Regions from separate parts of the Mycobacterium sp. NPDC050853 genome, predicted to be linked through region 1. Evidence: predicted binding sites of a transcription regulator. Region 1 holds the regulator's gene; each other region holds the start of a gene.
The links. The regulator LexA, encoded in region 1, represses DNA repair genes until DNA is damaged. The targets are predictions, from matches to a motif close to CGAACANNTGTTCG.
Positions count from the first base shown of each region.

Region 1 (4,511 bases):
AATCCCCTGGGGATCGTCAACGCAGCCGACGTGGCCGCGACGGAACGCCAGGAGGTCGCCACCCGGCTTGGTTTCAGCGAAACAGTTTTCGTCGATCTTCCTGCTGAAGGATCCAACACCGCACATCTGAGGATCTTCACTCCGGCATCCGAACTCCCCTTCGCCGGACATCCGACCGTGGGATTGGCGTGGTGGCTGCGCGAACGCGGGACGCCGGTCAATACCCTGCAGGTCCCCGCGGGGGTCCTCCAGGTGAACTACGACGATCGCACGTGGATACGGGCACGGTCCGAGTGGGCCCCGGAGACCGACTTCCACGAGTCAGACTCCCCCGCCGATGTGGAAGCCGCCGATCCCGCCGACTACGCGGATGAATTGCTGCATTGCGTATGGGCCTGGCAGGACCGCAACGCCAGCCTGGTGCGATCACGTGTGTTCGCCTCCGACCTGGGTCTCGCCGAGGACGAAGCGACCGGGGCGGTGGCAGCGCGGTTGACCGACTTGTTGAGCCGCGACCTGATCATCAATCAGGGCAAGGGATCGCAGATTCTCACGCAGTGGAGCCCGGAGGGCTGGGTGACGATCGGCGGCCACGTCGTCGCCGATCAATCGTTGACGTTGGACTAGAGCGGCCAGAGCGCACGACCAAAAGGTCAGGATGCCGTCGGTGCGTCCCGGTGGGCCCGCAGTGCGGCGATCTCGCGCTCGAAGTCTTCGGCTGAGCTGAATCCGCGATATACCGAAGCGAAGCGCAGGTAGGCGACCTCATCAAGATCGCGGAGCGGGCCGAGAATGGCCAGACCTACTTCATTGCTGGGAATTTCCGGGGATCCGGCAGCCCGGACGGCATCCTCAACCTTCTGGGCGAGGAGATTCAGTGCGTCGTCATCGACATCACGCCCCTGGCAGGCCCGACGCACCCCCTTGATCACCTTGTCGCGACTGAACGGCTCGGTGACGCCGCTGCGCTTCACGACGGCCAGCACAGCGGTCTCGACGGTGGTGAAACGACGGCCGCACTCAGGGCATGAGCGCCGTCGACGGATCGCCTGACCTTCATCCGCTTCGCGGGAATCGACAACGCGTGAGTCGGGATGACGGCAGAACGGACAGTGCATTACTGCTCCTTCGCCGGTTCTAGACTCCAAGTCGTTGGTCTGGATGGGCTGACGCACAGTGCAGCGCGCCCAGACCGGTGTCGAGGATACCCGTGCTCCGGCTCGTTCGAAGGTCACGTCCGTGCGCCGATCAGCCGACCGGGGAAACCAACGTCTGACCCGCTTGCACTGTCGCTGAATCGAGTTCATTCAGTTCACGAATCTTGGACACCACCGCCGCGCGCGGCGCATCCGGTGCGACACGCGAGGCCACGTCAGCCAGGGTCTCTCCTGGAGCGACCTGGACTACCGCCACACGATCCGGCAGGCCGGATCCTCCGATTCCGGCGGCGCTGATCTGTCCGAGCATCAGCAGCCACATCGTCGCCACCGCAGCGCCCACCGCAACGACGACGGTGGCCTTCAGGCTCACCGGTCGGCGATGATGCACTGCGGTCGAGACTCGAACCCCGGTGCCTCGGTACGCAACCGGCCGGCCGGCGGGCCTCCGGTATGCGACAGTGCGCACAGGCAGCGCACGACGTTGCGTCAGCGGGTATTGCGCGCTGTACGCACGTGCCTGCGGGGCGCACTCGCGTGGCGTGTATTCACGGCGTGTGGTGAGAACGTTTGTGCTCATCTGTATGCCCTTCCTGTCCTGTCGATCGGGAGGTCCGTTCGCTCTTATGTTCGAATGTACTCGATCATGTGTTCGATGTCCGAACATGTGATCGATTTGTAGCATCCACCACCGACAAGTGCTCCTGACCAGCGCTAATCACCACGCCAGCCGGCCACGGAGACGTAAAATGCGACACGCATCGAACACATGTTTGATAAAAGAGGTCGACAGGTCTAGATTCGGGCCCATGAGCGATACACCCAGCAAGGGATCCGCCACCGGTTCACTGACAGAGCGCCAGCGGACCATTCTGGAGGTCATCCGCGCATCGGTGAATGAGCGGGGCTACCCCCCGAGCATCCGCGAAATTGGTGACGCCGTCGGCCTCACATCCACTTCTTCGGTCGCCCATCAGCTACGCACGCTCGAACAGAAGGGCTTCCTGCGACGCGATCCCAATCGCCCACGTGCCGTTGATGTGCGAGGGATTGGCGATCTACAGAGGACATCGGCCACCACTGACGTGGCCGGTTCCGGCGATCTGCCCGAGCCGACATTCGTGCCGGTCCTGGGGCGTATCGCCGCCGGTGGGCCCATCCTGGCCGAGGAGGCCGTGGAGGACGTGTTCCCGCTCCCCCGCGAGCTGGTCGGCGAGGGATCACTGTTCCTGCTCAAGGTGGTCGGCGAATCAATGATCGACGCCGCGATATGCGATGGCGACTGGGTCGTGGTCCGCCAACAGAACGTCGCCGACAACGGCGATATCGTGGCCGCGATGATCGACGGTGAGGCGACTGTCAAGACATTCAAGCGGACAGCGGGTCAAGTCTGGCTGATGCCGCACAACCCACTGTTCGAGCCGATCCCCGGTAATGACGCCGCCATCCTCGGCAAGGTCGTCACCGTCCTCCGCAAGATCTAGGCTGCGCCCGGCGGCGCCCCGGGGGCACAGCCATCCTCTGTGTTCCTGCCGTCCGGAGACGGCAGGAACATCTGGAAATGCGCGACATCGTGCCAGGCGCCTAGCTTGTGCCCGATCTTCCGGTAGAGCCCAACCTGCTCGAATCCCATTGCTCGGTGCAGCTTTTCACTTGCCGCGTTGGGCACCACCACTACGGCCAGCACCGTGCGGTAACCCAGATCGCGGAGCCGATCGAGTAGCGCGGAATAGAGCCGGCGCCCCGTCCCCCGCTGGTGCCGAGTGCCGTCCACGTACACGCTAACTTCACACGCCCATTGGTAGGCGGTGCGCGATTTCCATGGCACCGCATAGGCATAACCAAGGATCTCGCCGCCATCCTCGGCCACTAGCCAGGCGTGCCGGTGGGCCGCCGACCGGATGCGTTCGGCAAGAACGACATCCGACGGCGGCACCTCCTCGAACGAGATGGCCGTATCGGTCACATACGGCGCATAGATCGCCGCACAGGCGGCCGCGTCGTCCGCAGCCGCGTCACGAATGATCATTGGGCGCTAGAGCGAACGCCCGATGATCTCCTTCATGATCTCGGTGGTTCCGCCGTAGATGGTCTGGACGCGTGAGTCCATGAAGGCGCGGGCGACCGGGTATTCACGCATGAAGCCGTAGCCACCGTGCAGCTGAAGGCAGCGGTCGATCAGGTGAACCTGCTTCTCGGTGCTGTACCACTTGGCCATCGCGGCCTGCTCGACACTCAGTTCCTTCTTGTTGAGCAGGGTGATGAACTCATCGACCATGATCCGGATCATCGTGGCATCGGTGGCGAGCTCGGCCAGCAGGAAGCGGCTGTTCTGGAAGCTCTTGATCGGCTTACCGAACGCCTTACGCTCGGACGTGTACTGGATGGTCGCCTCAAGCATGGTTTCCATGGCAGCGGCGGCCACGACGGCGATCGACATGCGCTCCTGCGGCAGGTTCTGCATCAGGTACACGAAGCCCTGGCCTTCTTCACCCAGCAGGTTGGCGGCGGGCACCCGAACATCGGTGAAGGACAGCTCGGCGGTGTCCTGCGCATCCAAGCCCATCTTGTCGAGCTTGCGGCCGCGCTCGAAACCCTCCATACCGCGCTCCACGACGATGAGGCTGAAGCCCAATGCACCCTTCTCGGGATCGGTCTGCGCCACCACGATCACCAGGTCGGCATTGATGCCGTTGGTGATGAAGGTCTTGGAGCCATTGAGAATGTAATGATCGCCGTCCTTGACGGCCCGGGTCTTGATGCCCTGCAGGTCACTACCGGTGCCCGGCTCGGTCATGGCGATCGCCGAGATCAGCTCACCGGAACAGAATCCGGGGAACCAGCGCGCCTTCTGCTCGTCATTGGCCAGGTCACGGAAGTACGGGCCCGAGACATCGTTGTGCAAAGTGAAACCGATACCCGACTGCCGGGCCTTGGTGACCTCTTCGCCGATGATGGCGTTGTAGCGGAAATCGATGAGGCCGCCGCCGCCGTACTCCTCGGGCATGTCGGTGCCCAGAAAGCCCTGTTTGCCAGCCTCAACCCAGAGGGAGCGGTCGACAATCTTGTTCTCCTCCCACTCCTCCCTGTAGGGCTCGGCGTGCCGAGCAAGGAAGGTCTTGAACGACTCGCGGAACAGTTCGTGCTCGGGTTCGAAGATGGTGCGTGTGAACTTAACGGCGCCGGCCATGATCACCTTCCGGTTTGGGTTTACGTACTCGGCAGAATGTATACCAACCCACTGGTCGGTCGGTACTCGCCTACTCTGCTTTGGCAGAGAGAAAGCCTAGGGTTATTCAGATGACCGTTGGTGCGTTTTCGGCTCTTCACGCAAGCGGCTCATCGCAACTTTCA
Region 1 is NZ_JBFAGW010000004.1:231,047-235,557, forward strand. Features, by position in the region: gene AB0H22_RS15695 (PhzF family phenazine biosynthesis isomerase) at 1-627, shown strand, start outside; gene nrdR (transcriptional regulator NrdR) at 654-1,118, opposite strand; gene AB0H22_RS15705 (LysM peptidoglycan-binding domain-containing protein) at 1,249-1,737, opposite strand; gene lexA (transcriptional repressor LexA) at 1,967-2,641, shown strand; gene AB0H22_RS15715 (N-acetyltransferase family protein) at 2,638-3,186, opposite strand; gene AB0H22_RS15720 (acyl-CoA dehydrogenase family protein) at 3,193-4,347, opposite strand; gene AB0H22_RS15725 (molybdopterin guanine dinucleotide-containing S/N-oxide reductase) at 4,458-4,511, shown strand, end outside.

Region 2 (4,511 bases), 140 kb from region 1:
GACTTCGCGACATCGATGGTGATCACGCCGTCCGCGCGCACTTCCGCGTAGTCGCGGACCCTGCGCAGCAGTCGGTTGGCGATACGCGGGGTGCCCCGTGACCGTCGGGCGATTTCCACACCGGCGTCGTCCCCCAGTTCGATACCGAGGATTCCCGCCGACCGGGCCAGCACGAGTTCGAGCTCGGGGGGCTCATAGAAGTCCATATGGGCCGTGAATCCGAATCTGTCCCGCAGCGGCCCGGTGAGCGCTCCTGATCGGGTGGTCGCGCCGACCAACGTGAACGGGGCCACTTCCAGGGGGATCGACGTCGCACCGGGTCCCTTGCCGACGACGATATCGACGCGAAAGTCCTCCATGGCCAGATACAACATTTCCTCGGCGGGCCGGGCGATGCGGTGGATCTCGTCGATGAACAGCACATCGTTTTCCACGAGGTTGCTCAGCATCGCCGCGAGGTCGCCGGCTCTTTCCAGCGCCGGCCCCGAGGTCACCCGTAGCGCGGAGCCCAACTCGGCGGCGATGATCATGGCCAATGAGGTCTTCCCGAGCCCGGGCGGACCGGACAGCAGGATGTGGTCCGGGGTGCTGCCACGATTCTTCGCGCCGGACAACACGAGCTCCAGCTGCTCGCGCACGCGTGGCTGGCCGATGAACTCGTGCAGGGTCCGCGGCCGCAATCCTGCGTCGACATCGCCCTCGCCGACCGTCAGGGCACTGGACATCTCGGCGGTTTCGAAGCCCTCCTCCTCGGCCTCAAGGTCCCCGAACTCGTCGAAGCGACTCATCGCGTCTTACCCAGCAGCGTCAGTGCCGAGCGCAATACGGTCGAGGTGTCGCCATCGGAATTGTCTTGGGCCAGCACGGCATCGGTGGCTTGCTCGGCTTGTTTGGCGGGGAATCCGAGGCCCGTAAGCGCCTCGATGACCTGTGTGCGCACCAGCGATCCAGTGCCGCGGCCCAGCTCGGTGGATCCGCTCGGGGCGGCCGCCACCTTCTCCCGCAGTTCCAGCACCAGGCGCTCGGCGCCACGCTTACCGATCCCCGGCACCCGGGTCAGCGCCGTGACATCGCCATCGCCCAGTGCCTGACGCAGCGTCGGTGCGTCGTACACCGCGAGCGTGGCCATCGCGATCTTGGGCCCCACACCAGAGACCCCAAGCAGCGTCATGAACAGATCGCGGGCATCGGTGTCGGTGAAGCCGTACAAGGTCATCGAGTCCTCGCGGACAATCATCGCCGTGATCAGCCGCACCTGCGTGCCGCGCCGCAGCGTCGACAGTGTCGCCGGGGTGGCGTTGACGCGATATCCGACACCGGCGGCCTCGATCACCACATGATCGAGCGCAATGTCGATGACCTCGCCATTGACCGAAGCAATCATTCGATACCACCTTCTTCGCGCAAGCGGCTCATCATCGCGCCACCGCCTTCATTCGGGCCGCAAAGGCCTTCCGCTGCTTTTCCGCTGCGGCCTCCGCTTTGGCCATCCTCGCCAGCATGGGCGCACGCCAGCAGTGACAGATTGCCAGGGCCAGTGCATCCGCCGCGTCCGCGGGTGACGGCGCCGTCTGCAGCTGCAGGATGCGGGTGACCATGGCTGTCACTTGCGATTTATCCGCCCGCCCGTTGCCGGTTACCGCTGCCTTGACTTCCGACGGGGTGTGGAAATACACCTCGATTCCCCGTCTTGCGGCGCACAGCGCGATCACCCCGCCGGCTTGAGCGGTTCCCATCACGGTGGAGACGTTGTGCTGAGCAAAGACACGCTCGATGGCGACCACATCGGGGCGGTGAGTGTCCATCCAGTGTTCGACGACCTCACTGATCGCCAGAAGTCGTTGCGGGAGAGGCTGATTGGCCGGGGTACGCACGACGTCGACATCCAGGGCAACCACCTTGCGGCCCGAGGAGGCCTCGACCATGGACAGGCCACACCGGGTAAGACCCGGGTCGACTCCCATCACCCGCACGTGTCAGCCCTCTCGCCGTAGAACAACTGTTCGATCAGCATATCGAGGGGTTTCGCCCATCCGGCATATCAACACGCGAGGGCTCTCCAAATGTCAACGCTCGTTGGCCTAAACTCAGCGCATGTCCACCGAACCTCGGCGATCGGACGCCACCCGCGCGGCCATCCTTGAGGCTGCCCAGGAACACTTCGCCGGCGTCGGCTACGAGAAGGCAACCATCCGAGCCATCGCAGCGACCGCGGGTATCGACCCGTCCCTGGTGATGCGCTATTACGGCAACAAGGCAAAGCTGTTCGCGGCGGCCGCCAACTTCGACCTGTGCCTGCCTGATCTCACCGCAGTGCCCCATGCCGAGCTCGGCACGACGATGGTCGAGCACTTCATGGACCGCTGGGAAGTAGACGACACGATGGTCGCACTCCTACGCGCCGCGGTATCGCACGAATCCGCGCGAGCGCGAATGGAGGACATCTTCAGCAGCCAGACGGTTCCTGCCATGGCGCCAGTGATCTCGGATCACATCCTCGAGCGTGCTGCCCTGGTTGGCACGCAGATGATCGGCTTCGCCGCATGCCGCTACATCCTCAACTTGAGTCCCGTGGTGGACATGACGCGCGAGCAGGTCATCGACTGGTTAGCGCCAATCATTCAGCACTACCTCGACGCACCCGCACCTCAGGCCGCGGGCTGAGCCCAGGGGCGCAGCCTCGGAATCCATCGCGGTACGTGCTGGGAGTACTCGGCGTAGTCGCGGCCGAACCGCTTCAACAGGCCGCGTTCCTCAACCAGGGGGAAGTAGATGGCGTTGACGGTAATGAACACCGCCGCGAAGATCAGCAGACCAACAGAGTTCACGGCGAGTGCCTCGCCCACCAGGATGGCGATCACTCCGGTGATCATCGGGTTGCGCACGTAGCGGTAGGGACCGAAGACCACCAGTCGGGTCGGTGGATCGAATGGCGCCAAAGAACCCTTACCGATCTGATGGAAGAGCAGCACCGTCCGCGTCACCAGGAACAGGCCCGCACCGATCAACAGCGTCCCGATCACCGTCGCCGCCATCGACATCTGGTCCGACATCCACGAGGGCACTTCCATGCCCAATCCGTAGAGGATGACCAGTGGAATGAGGACTGTCATGGTGACCGGCAGCGCGAGTACGGCACGCGCGGTGCGCCAGAGACTCGTCGATTCGGGCGCCGAGATGACTGTTTGTGTGGCCATGACGGGCCTCCCTTCACTCCTAGATGTCTAAGATGTACGCCTACTTGACATAGCTGTCAACACATGTTGACCAACAGTCGTTGACATCACAGTAACGCCGCACGGGTGGCGTTACATTCCCGACGATTACTGTCGTCATAGTGTCTGCCGGAAACCTGTCGATCCAGAAAACGATTCAGTGGTGGCCTCCCCTTGGCGTGATCACGATGTTGGTGCTCGGATTCACCGTCGGGAAGGGTTCAACACCCTTTGACATCTGGTTTTTCGATGCGACCCAACAGGTATTCGGGGTGCAGCCACGCTGGCTATTGATCTTCACCGACTGGGCGCTGCTCGGACCGGTACTGCTGGCCTGCATCGGCTTCGAGCTGTATCGCCGGCGCTGGCGGGTGGCGGCGGTGGTACTCGCCTGTCCGTTCGTCGCGATCTGGACCACTCAGGCCACCAAGCTGCTCGTGGGACGCGAGAAGGGCGGCTACCTCGCCTACCCCAGCGGCCACACCACGCTGGTGGTATCGGTGATGGGAATGGTCGTGCTGGTGGCCGGCGGGGCGATGTGGTCCTTCGTTGCCGCTGCGATCGTCAGCACGCTGGGGCTACTCGGGCAGGTTGCCTGCGGGTATCACTACGTCACGGACACCATCGGCGCCGTGCTCGTCACCACCGCGGTGGTGACCCTGGCGGTCTGGGCGGCCGGTCAGTCCTCGTCGAGCGCGGCCAGCACCTCATCGGACAGGTCCACGTTGGTGTAGACGTTCTGCACGTCGTCGCTGTCCTCCAGCGCGTCGACCAGCTTGAACACCTTGCGGGCCCCGTCGACATCGACGGGGACGCTCACCGACGGCTGAAAGCTCGCTTCCGCCGACTCGTAATCGATCCCGGCAGCCTGCAGCGCCTGCCGCACCGCAACGAGGTCCGTGGGCTCGGAGACGACCTCGAAGCTCTCGCCCAGATCGTTGACCTCCTCGGCACCCGCCTCCAGGACGGCCATGAGCACGTCATCCTCGGACAGGTTCCCCTTGTCGAGGGTCACCATGCCCTTGCGGGAGAACAGATAGGACACCGACCCCGGATCGGCCATGGCGCCACCATTGCGGGTCATCGCGACACGCACCTCACCGGCGGCACGGTTGCGGTTATCGGTCAAGCATTCGATAAGCACCGCGACACCATTCGGGCCATAGCCCTCGTACATGATGGTCTGCCAGTCGGCGCCGCCGGCTTCCTCGCCGGCACCGCGCTTGCGGGCCCGCTCGATGTTGTCATTGGGCACCGAGGTCTTCTTGGCCTTCTGGATGGCGTCGTAGAGCGTCG
Region 2 is NZ_JBFAGW010000004.1:86,289-90,799, forward strand. Features, by position in the region: gene ruvB (Holliday junction branch migration DNA helicase RuvB) at 1-788, opposite strand, end outside; gene ruvA (Holliday junction branch migration protein RuvA) at 785-1,384, opposite strand; gene ruvC (crossover junction endodeoxyribonuclease RuvC) at 1,416-1,973, opposite strand; gene AB0H22_RS14995 (TetR family transcriptional regulator) at 2,095-2,664, shown strand; partial or broken gene AB0H22_RS15000 (methyltransferase) at 2,736-3,197, opposite strand; gene AB0H22_RS15005 (phosphatase PAP2 family protein) at 3,338-3,949, shown strand; gene AB0H22_RS15010 (YebC/PmpR family DNA-binding transcriptional regulator) at 3,895-4,511, opposite strand, start outside.
Region 2: the regulator LexA is predicted to act here: its motif matches at 1,993-2,006, upstream of ruvC (crossover junction endodeoxyribonuclease RuvC).

Region 3 (4,511 bases), on a different contig from region 1:
CCAAGGAAGCCGCAGAGCCCAAGGCCAAGCCGGCTGATACCGCACCGGGCTGGACCGGGGCGCGCGGCAAGCCCACCCGGATGCTGTTGTTACGCCATGGGCAGACGGAACTTTCGGTGCAGCGCCGCTACTCGGGACGCGGAAACCCCGAGCTGACTGAACTTGGTCGCGAGCAGGCCGCAATGGCAGCGCGATACCTCGCAGGCCGCGGCGGCATCTCGGCCGTCATCAGCTCACCATTGAGTCGCGCCCGCGAGACTGCGGCCGCGGCCGCCGATGCGCTTGGGGTTCCATACACCGTCGATGACGATCTGATCGAAACAGACTTCGGTACATGGGAGGGTTTGACGTTCTCCGAAGCGGCCGAGCGTGATCCGGAGCTGCACGGCCGCTGGCTCAGCGATACCTCGGTGACTCCGCCAGAAGGGGAGAGCTTCGACACCGTGCACCACCGGGTGCGGCGGGCCCGCAACCGGATTATCGCCGAGCACGGTGGCGCAACGGTTTTGGTGGTCTCGCATGTCACGCCCATCAAGACGCTGCTGCGCCTGGCGCTCGACGCCGGGCCCAGTCTGTTATACCGGCTGCACCTGGATTTGGCCTCGCTGAGCATCGCCGAGTTCTATTCGGACGGGCCGGCATCGGTCCGACTGATGAACGAGACGTCGTACTTGACTTAGGCTGTCGCCATGGCCTCTCGCGATCACGGCGATCCGGGCGATGCGCCCACCATCGCCCCACCCCTGACAGACGTTGCCAATCCGGCTAGACCATCGGCCGCCGAGGAGGCCCGAACCGTCGCGGCGTCCACGAACATCGCGACGCTTGCGACTCTGTCCGCCGAGGGTGACCCCTGGGCTTCGCTGGTCACCTACGGGCTGCTGGACGGGGATCCGGTGCTGTGCGTCTCGCGAATGGCCGAGCACGGCCGCAACCTGATGCGTGATGCCAGGGCAAGTGTTTCGATCGTGGCGCCCAACCCGCCCGAGGACCCGCTCGCCAATACCCGGATCACCCTCGCCGGGGCGGTGCGCCAGCCGAGTCCGGAAGAGTTACCCGCGGCGCGAGAGGCGCATATCGCCGCGGTGCCGGCCGCTCGTTACTACATCGAGTACAGCGACTTCACCGTCTGGCTCCTGGCGGTTGACCGAGTGCGTTGGGTTGGTGGCTATGGCCGCATGGACTCGACAAGTGGTTCCGAATATCATTCGGCCTCATCGGATCCCGTCTCCACCAACGCCGCCGGTGCCATTAGTCACCTCAACGATGACCATGGGCAGGCGCTGCTCGATATGGCGCAACGACTGGGCGGATATCCGGACGCTACCGCGGCGCGCTGTGAGCGGGCGGACCGGTACGGGTTGGACATCAGGGTGAGCACTCCGCGGGGGTGGGCGGTGACCCGAGTCGGATACGTCGATCCGATTGATTCGATCGACGACCTACGGCTCGCCACGGTGCAGCTGGCGCAGCTAGCACGTTAGGGCGTTGGTTTCCGCCAATCAGTGAGATTGTGGATAACTTGACGATTGCTCGAATGGCTGTGGATAACAGCATGATCCGATCGTTACTCGAACGTACGTTCTAGTAACGTGATGGCATGTTCCCCACCGATCCAGCTGCCGAGGCGGCCCGGCTCGTCGACCGAATCGCCGAGCTAGAGCGGATGAAGGCCGCGGCCGCCGCGGAGCAAGCTCATGCCACGGTGCTGCTCGACCGTGCCCGCCGTGCGGATGAGGCCGCCAAGGGAGTGCCTCGGCGTCGGCAGGGGATGGGAGTAGCCGCGGAGGTGGCCTTGGCGCGGCAGGATTCGCCGGCCCGTGGCAGCCGTCACCTCGGCTTCGCGAAGGCGCTCGTCCACGAGATGCCTCACACGCTCGCGGCATTGGAGTGCGGCGCGCTCAACGAATGGCGCGCGACGATTCTGGTGCGCGAAACCGCCTACCTCGTCGTCGAGGACCGGCAGAAGATCGACGTCGAGATGTGCGCGGACGTGGCGTGGCTGCACGGAATGGGCGATGCCAGGCTCACCGCAGAGGCGAAACGCCTGGCCTATCGGCTGGATGCCGAGGCCGTGGTGCGCCGTGCACGTCGAGCGGAGAGTGAACGCCGAGTATCCATCCGTCCTGCACCCGACACCATGACCTACCTGACGGCACTGCTGCCGGTGAAACAGGGAGTGGCTGTGTACGCGGCTCTCAAACGGGCCGCCGATACATCAATGGATCCTGTTCGCGGCCAAGGGCAGATCATGGCCGACACCCTGGTGGAACGGGTGACCGGCGTATCAACCGCCGAGGCTGTGCCCATCGGCGTGAACATCACGATCTCCGATGAGGCCCTACTTGGCGGGGGTGTCGAGCCCGCCACTATCGCGGGTCACGGACCTGTCCCTGCGGGAGTGGCGCGCAGGCTCATTTCCGATGCCGTCAGCGCCGGTGCGAAGGTCCTCGCGCGGCGGTTGTATCGATGCTGTGGCACGGGTGCCTTGGTGACCTCAGATTCGCGAAGTCGCCTGTTCCCCAAGGGATTGGCCGAGCTGATCGACCTCCGCGACCAAACCTGCCGCACACCGTACTGTGACGTTCCGATTCGCCACCACGATCATGTCGTCGGGAGTGCACGGGGTGGGGCGACCTCATTCGACAACGGTCAAGGCCTCTGCGAGCGATGCAACTACGTCAAAGAGGCGCCGGGTTGGAACGCAACGTCTGTGCTCGGTCCGGATCGGCACACCGTCGAGATCACGACACCGACGGGAACCGTCTATCGGTCCACGGCGCCACCACTGCCTGGGTAGATCCGGGTAAATGGCCACACGGCGACGACATAGATAAGTACGACCGTGACCGGCACGATGAACGGCAGCCAGGACTGTCCCTGCACGGGTAGTGCTGTGGCGAGCAATGCCGCGCATGCGAACAGCAGCGCGGGAATGATCACCTCATTTCTGACGGCAATGACGGCGGAGGGCAAGTGCAGGGGATAGGCGGTGAGCAGATAGGTCGCGGCCGCGAGGCCGGAGAGCGTTGCCAACACTGCGGGAGTGTTACCCAGCGCCAATGCACCGATGGCCGATAGCACCGCGAGTATCGCGGCTATCCGAAACCGAAGACCGGCGAGAACCAAGACCGTCGCGCAAACCGATACCGGTACAGCATATTTTGTGATCCCACCGACCGCTGCTGTCACCATCAAGAGGCCGAGAGCGGCAGCGACTATCGCGCGTACGTTCATCTGCGCCGTCCGATTCGTTGGCGCTGCGGTATGAGATGCATCGCGTGGTTGAGTCCGGCGTCCTGGCTCCAGGCGATCACATCGACACCCGTCACGGCGATGTTGCGGTACATCCGCGAGCGCTCCAACCGCCACCAACGCGCGACGATCGGATCTGGTTCTACACGAAATGGCAAGCGATCGAGCACATCAACCACCAGGACGGGGTGCCCGCGTCGCCGAAGGTCGGTAAGCGCAAGGCCGAAATCGGCATTCAAAAGGGTGGAAAATGCCACGACGATCGAGTTGGGCGGCATCGCTGCACGTGGGGCAAGCGCGCTGGGGCTTTGCGAATGCCACTCTCCGGCATCGAGAATGGCATCAAGCACGCGGTAGAACTGGTGACGGCCTATATCAGGAGAAAGCCACCGCGGTGCACTGCCCAACACGACAACGCCCGCGCGGTCGCCGCGCTGCAACACCGACTGCACGAGCTGCGCCGCACCGCGCGCGGATCGCTCGGTCGCCGTGGTCGCCGGGCCCAACGGCTGCGGATAGGCGTCGATGAGAACAACGAGATCGGCTGCGCGGTCCGTGAGCCGGTCGGTGACATGTAAGCGTCCCCGTCGCGCGCTGACTCGCCAATTGACCGTCCGCAGAGAGTCGCCCGGGACATACTCACGGATATCCGCGTACTCGACGCCAGACCCATGGTGTCTCGTCAGATGTGTGCCGATTCGATCGGGTAGCTCGGCAGGTGGTAGCGCGACATCCTGCGGGTCCGCGGATGGATACACACGCAACTCGGCGACAGAAAGCGGGATCGGAGCGCCAACCCAGAGCCCGGATGTCGACATCGTATGAACCTCAACCGCAATGGTGTACCGGCCCCATCGCGGGGCCGACACATGCATCGTCACCTGGTTGGGCGCGGTCGCCTCGTCCACCGTGATCTGCAGACCATCGATGTGCACGGGTCGCAGCCGGTAGACCACGGCCGCATCGCTCGACTCGACCGATGCGGTGAAGGTCACCGTCTCAGACTCCAAGCACCGCAATGGACTTGGCATATCCGACGCCCATACCCGGGCCTCCGCAGGCTTTCTGGCGGCGCCGACGAGGATGCCGAGGAACGGCGACGCGAAGAGGATCAGCTGCCACCGCCCGGCGATTACCGCGAGCACCAGCGCGACGGCGGTGCAGGCGGCCAGTGCCGATACCAGCGGGGAAGCGCGCCAACCGATCATCCGGATGCTCGCGGTACCGGCAGCCGATGGAGCAGCTCGTCGACCACA
Region 3 is NZ_JBFAGW010000005.1:74,331-78,841, forward strand. Features, by position in the region: gene AB0H22_RS17315 (bifunctional RNase H/acid phosphatase) at 1-680, shown strand, start outside; gene AB0H22_RS17320 (DUF2470 domain-containing protein) at 690-1,484, shown strand; gene AB0H22_RS17325 (DUF222 domain-containing protein) at 1,601-2,800, shown strand; gene AB0H22_RS17330 (hypothetical protein) at 2,767-3,237, opposite strand; gene AB0H22_RS17335 (DUF58 domain-containing protein) at 3,234-4,463, opposite strand; gene AB0H22_RS17340 (MoxR family ATPase) at 4,460-4,511, opposite strand, start outside.
Region 3: the regulator LexA is predicted to act here: its motif matches at 1,573-1,586, upstream of AB0H22_RS17325 (DUF222 domain-containing protein).

Region 4 (4,511 bases), on a different contig from region 1:
CCTGGTCGATGGGCCACCAACGCAGGTCGAGTGATTCGTCGCTGACGGTGATCTGCGCGCCCTCCGGTGCGTGCGCGAGGAACTGCAGATCGAGGTGGCGCGTCGGCACGCCCAGCGAGCAGGTGATCGGATGTACATGTACCCCAAGTAGATTCGGGTCGAGGAGAAGGCCCCCGATGCCGGACTCTTCGGTGGCCTCCCGCAGGGCGGCGGCCTGGATGGTGGTGTCCTCCTCCTCGCAGTGGCCGCCGAGCTGGAGCCACTTACCCACCCGAGGGTGCAGAGTCAGCAGCGCCTTCGATCCGTCGTCGCTGACCACCAGGGCCGAGGCGGTGATATGGCCGGCGACACAGCGACGACGGCAGGCGTCCGGATTGGCGTCGAGAAACGCCAGCACGGCGTGCCGCAGACTGTCCTGTTCCTCATTCGGAGCCTCCCATGAGGAGAGCAATTCGATGGTGGACCCATGTAGCCCGCTCATGCTCGACGTTCCTCGCCCGAGTGGCTCGTCACAATTCCACCAGCATCTGGCCGGGTGGCAGGGGAGAGCGTGGTTCCAGTGGCTCGGACGGATAGCCAATCGCGATGGCTCCCATCGGTTCCCACGACGCTTCTAGCCCCAGTTGGCTGCGCACGACATCTCCCGCGAAGATGGTGGACCCAATCCAGCAGCTGCCCACACCTCGCGCGGCCAACGTCACCAGCAGTGCCTGTACCGCTGCGCCGACTGCGACGGTGAACATGGTGCGTTCCGCGCCGGTGCGACGCTCGTCGGGATAGTCGTGGGCGCCGTCGGGCACCAGGAACGGGATCACGACTTCCGGCGCGTCATAGAGGATCTGTCCGCGTGCCACCCGCTTGTCCACGGATTCGGGGGTGCGGCCGTCCCCGGTGAGGTCGCCGGCCCATGCCTGCTTCATGGCATCCAAGAGAGCGTGCCGCATTGTCAGATCCCGCACCCACACGAATCGCACCGGATGGGTGTGATGCGGAGCGGGTGCGGTCAGCGCCTCGCCGATGGCTTCGCGTAGCAGGTCGGGATCCACTGCGGTGTCGGTGAATTGTCGGACTGAGCGGCGTACCAGTACCGCGTCGCGGCGGCCCTGCTCCAAGGCTTCGGCGGTGCCGAGCCAGAACAAGTCGTCCGGACCCGAGCGCAAGAGATCGCGGGCGACGCTGCCGTCGTCGGGCACCGAAAGTCCTCGCACCACCGCTACCGGCACGTCGGTGAGCTTGCCCTTGACCAAATCGGCTGCAGCCGCAATCTCATCGGCTATGGCGACCTCGGTCACCTGAAGCTCGTTGCCGTGCTTATCTTTTGCACCGGCGTAGGCGTAGAGGACGGATATGCCGGAGGAGCCGATGGCCGCATCGGTCTGGCCGTTGCGCCAGGCTCGCCCCATGGTGTCGGTGACCACTACCGCCACGTTCACGCTCAGCTGCCGTGACAGTGCCGCCCGGACCGCCGCAGCGCTGCCGTCGGGGTCGACGGGAAGCAACACGAGTTCGGCCGTGTCCACATTGGATGCGTCGATTCCGGCGGCGGCCTGCACGATGCCGATGGTGTTCTCGGTGATCAGCGTCTTGCCCTTGCGGGCTAACACGCGGACCGACTCGGAATCGATCAGTTTGCGCCGCAGGCTGTCTCGGGCCTCGGGATCGGTGGGTGCGGCGACGATCCGGCCCTCGGCCTTGGAGATGATTTTGCTGGTGATCACCACCACATCACCGTCGCGTAGCCACGGTGCCGCCGCGGCTATGGCCGCGGCCACATCGTCACCGGGGCGGAATTCGGGTAAACCCGCGACCGGTAGGATTTCGATCGGCTTGGCCGAACCATGTTCGGGTGCAGGGGAATCCGCAGGTGAATTCATAGTTTCACTCCGGCCAGGTCGAGTCCCGCACGCACCATCGCCGCCGTTGCGTCCGGGTCGGTCATGAGCAGCGGAACCGACCGTACCTGAACTCCCTCAATGTGAGCTGCATCACCCTCGTCGACCAGCCAGCCGTCCAGGATGCCGGTCTGCGCGCGGGCGCCGAAGTGTTCTCCGACACCCTGTGAGCTCACCTCGACACCGATCACGCGCAAACAATCGTCGGCCATTCCGCGGAGCGGCTTCCCGGACACGATCGGCGAGTAACCGATCACCGGAGCCGAGGTTGTGCGGAGCGCCCCGCGAACTCCACCCACCGCCAAGATGGCCCCGATGCTGACCACCGGATTGGACGGCGCCAGCAAGACCACATCGGCGTCGGCGATGGCCTCGGCAACGCTCGGGGTGGCCTTTGCTTCGTCCGCTCCGACGAACGCGAAGCTGTGTGTGGGGACCTGCGCCCGATGCTGCACCCACCACTGTTGGAAATGGATCGCGCGCTGCTCTCCGTCGGCGGGGTCGGTGATCACCACGTGGGTCTCACACCGGTCGTCGCTGGCGGGTAACAGGCGGACCCCGGGCTGCCATCGATTGCATAACGCTTCGGTGACCGCTGATAGCGGGTAACCGGCTCGCAGCATTTGACTGCGTATGAGGTGAGTGGCCAGGTCCCTGTCGCCGAGCGAGAACCAGTCGGGCTGGGCGCCATAGGCGGCCAACTCCTCCATGGCGTTCCAGGTCTCGTCGCGGTGCCCCCAACCCCGCTCCGGGTCGACCCCCCCGCCGAGGGTGTACATGCAGGTGTCCAGGTCAGGGCAGATCCTGACGCCGTGCATCCAGGCGTCGTCGCCAATGTTCACGATGGCGTTTATCTGATGCTTGCTGGAATCTGATCCGAGCAAGCGCTGGACGCCGAGGAGGAAACGCGCTCCGCCGACGCCGCCGACGAGGACGGTGACTTTCACGTTGACCGAGACTAGTGCGCCGGCAATGATGCGACACGCCATGAGGGCGCCACGCCGTTTTTGTCGGTGGAAGATGGTATGAATTTTCGTCCTTCGCTTGACCCCGGCAGCGAACACGTGTGTAATCACAGCAGTGTCATTCCTCGGGCTGAGTTTGTAAGTCTCAGGCGCAGACCGGGATTCGATCAAATGTTCGAATCGAAATGGCCGGAAGTGAAGATTGTGGCACGAAACCGGGCAATACGAGTTGTATTCGGATGCGACAGGAACAGTGAGGAGGCGGGACGATGCTGTTCGGACACAGTGAATTTGGTGTACACGACGAGCTGAGTTCCGGCGTTGGCACGGGTGCGACGGGCTTACCGCCCGCACGTCCGCATCTGACGTTGGTACAGAACGATTTTGACGCGGTGTTGGGTGCCGCCGACGACCAGTGGCAAGAGAAGGCGCTCTGCGCGCAGACCGATCCCGAGGCGTTCTTCCCTGAGAAGGGTGGGTCGACTCGTGAGGCCAAGCGCATCTGCCTGGGCTGCGAGGTCAAGGACGAGTGCCTTGAGTCCGCATTGGCCAATGACGAGCGGTTCGGCATTTGGGGTGGGTTGTCCGAGCGTGAGCGCCGTCGCTTGAAGCGCGGCATCATCTGATTCGGTGTTCTGTGTTCGCCCCAGGGTGAGTTAATCGCCCTCGTCGGTGATGGTTGGGTCGATCACCGACGGTTCCACCCCCAGATGGGTGGCAACCTGCGCGACCAGTAGATCGTGCAGGAGATCCGACAAATCTCCAGATTTCTTCGCGCGCAATTCGATCGGCTTTCGGAATAGGACAATCCGCGCCCGGGTGGTGTTACCCCGGGTGTCCACACCGGCCGGAATCAGTCTTGCCAGCGGAATCGGCCCGTCTGCGATCACTTCCGGCGGCCATTGCACCGAATCCGGATCCTTGGGTTGGATGCGTGGAATCTCGTCGACCGCGACGTCCAAACCCTCCAGCCGTGCCTGCCACGCCCGTTCGATCGGTTCGTAGGCCTCCAGGACTGCCATATCGAAGCGCTCGGCACGTGAGCGCCAGCCGGGAACGGTGGGCGGTAGGAGAGGTCCGCGGAATTCGCGACCCCTTCGAGAGCCCTGCGAGCTCGATCCTCCAGAGGACCCACCGCGTCGTCCATCACGTGACATGTCCCGAATGGTATTCGCGATCCGTGGGGAAGGTGAGGCTGCTGAGACTGGGGAATAGCAACGGGCAGGTCACCGCCCGGTCTCACGACGCTTACGTTCTTCGCGCAAGCGGCGCATCACCGCTGACACCAGCGTGTCTGCGAGTCGGAACGTGTTTGCGCGCGATAGCCTCAACGCTTGTGAGAGCCCCCCGTCGCTGCTGTCGGCCCGGGTGCCCGAGTTTCGCCGTGGCGACATTGACATTCGTCTACGCGGATTCGACGGCCGTGGTCGGGCCGCTGTCCACGTCCAGTGAGCCGCATTCGTGGGATCTGTGTGCGCAGCACGCGAGCCGGATCACCGCGCCCCGAGGCTGGGAGCTGGTCCGTTACAGCGGCCCCATGCCGTCGAATCCCGAGGACGACGACCTGGTGGCCCTGGCCGACGCCGTGCGGGAGTCGACAGGCGGCGTCCGGCGGGTGGCGGCCGCCGGTTTTAGTGAGCCGATGCTCGATGTC
Region 4 is NZ_JBFAGW010000001.1:369,417-373,927, reverse strand. Features, by position in the region: gene AB0H22_RS01860 (NUDIX hydrolase) at 1-481, opposite strand, end outside; gene AB0H22_RS01855 (coenzyme F420-0:L-glutamate ligase) at 510-1,874, opposite strand; gene cofD (2-phospho-L-lactate transferase) at 1,871-2,839, opposite strand; gene AB0H22_RS01845 (WhiB family transcriptional regulator) at 3,220-3,483, shown strand; gene AB0H22_RS01840 (metallopeptidase family protein) at 3,514-4,014, opposite strand; gene AB0H22_RS01835 (DUF3499 domain-containing protein) at 4,194-4,511, shown strand, end outside.
Region 4: the regulator LexA is predicted to act here: its motif matches at 3,022-3,035, upstream of cofD (2-phospho-L-lactate transferase).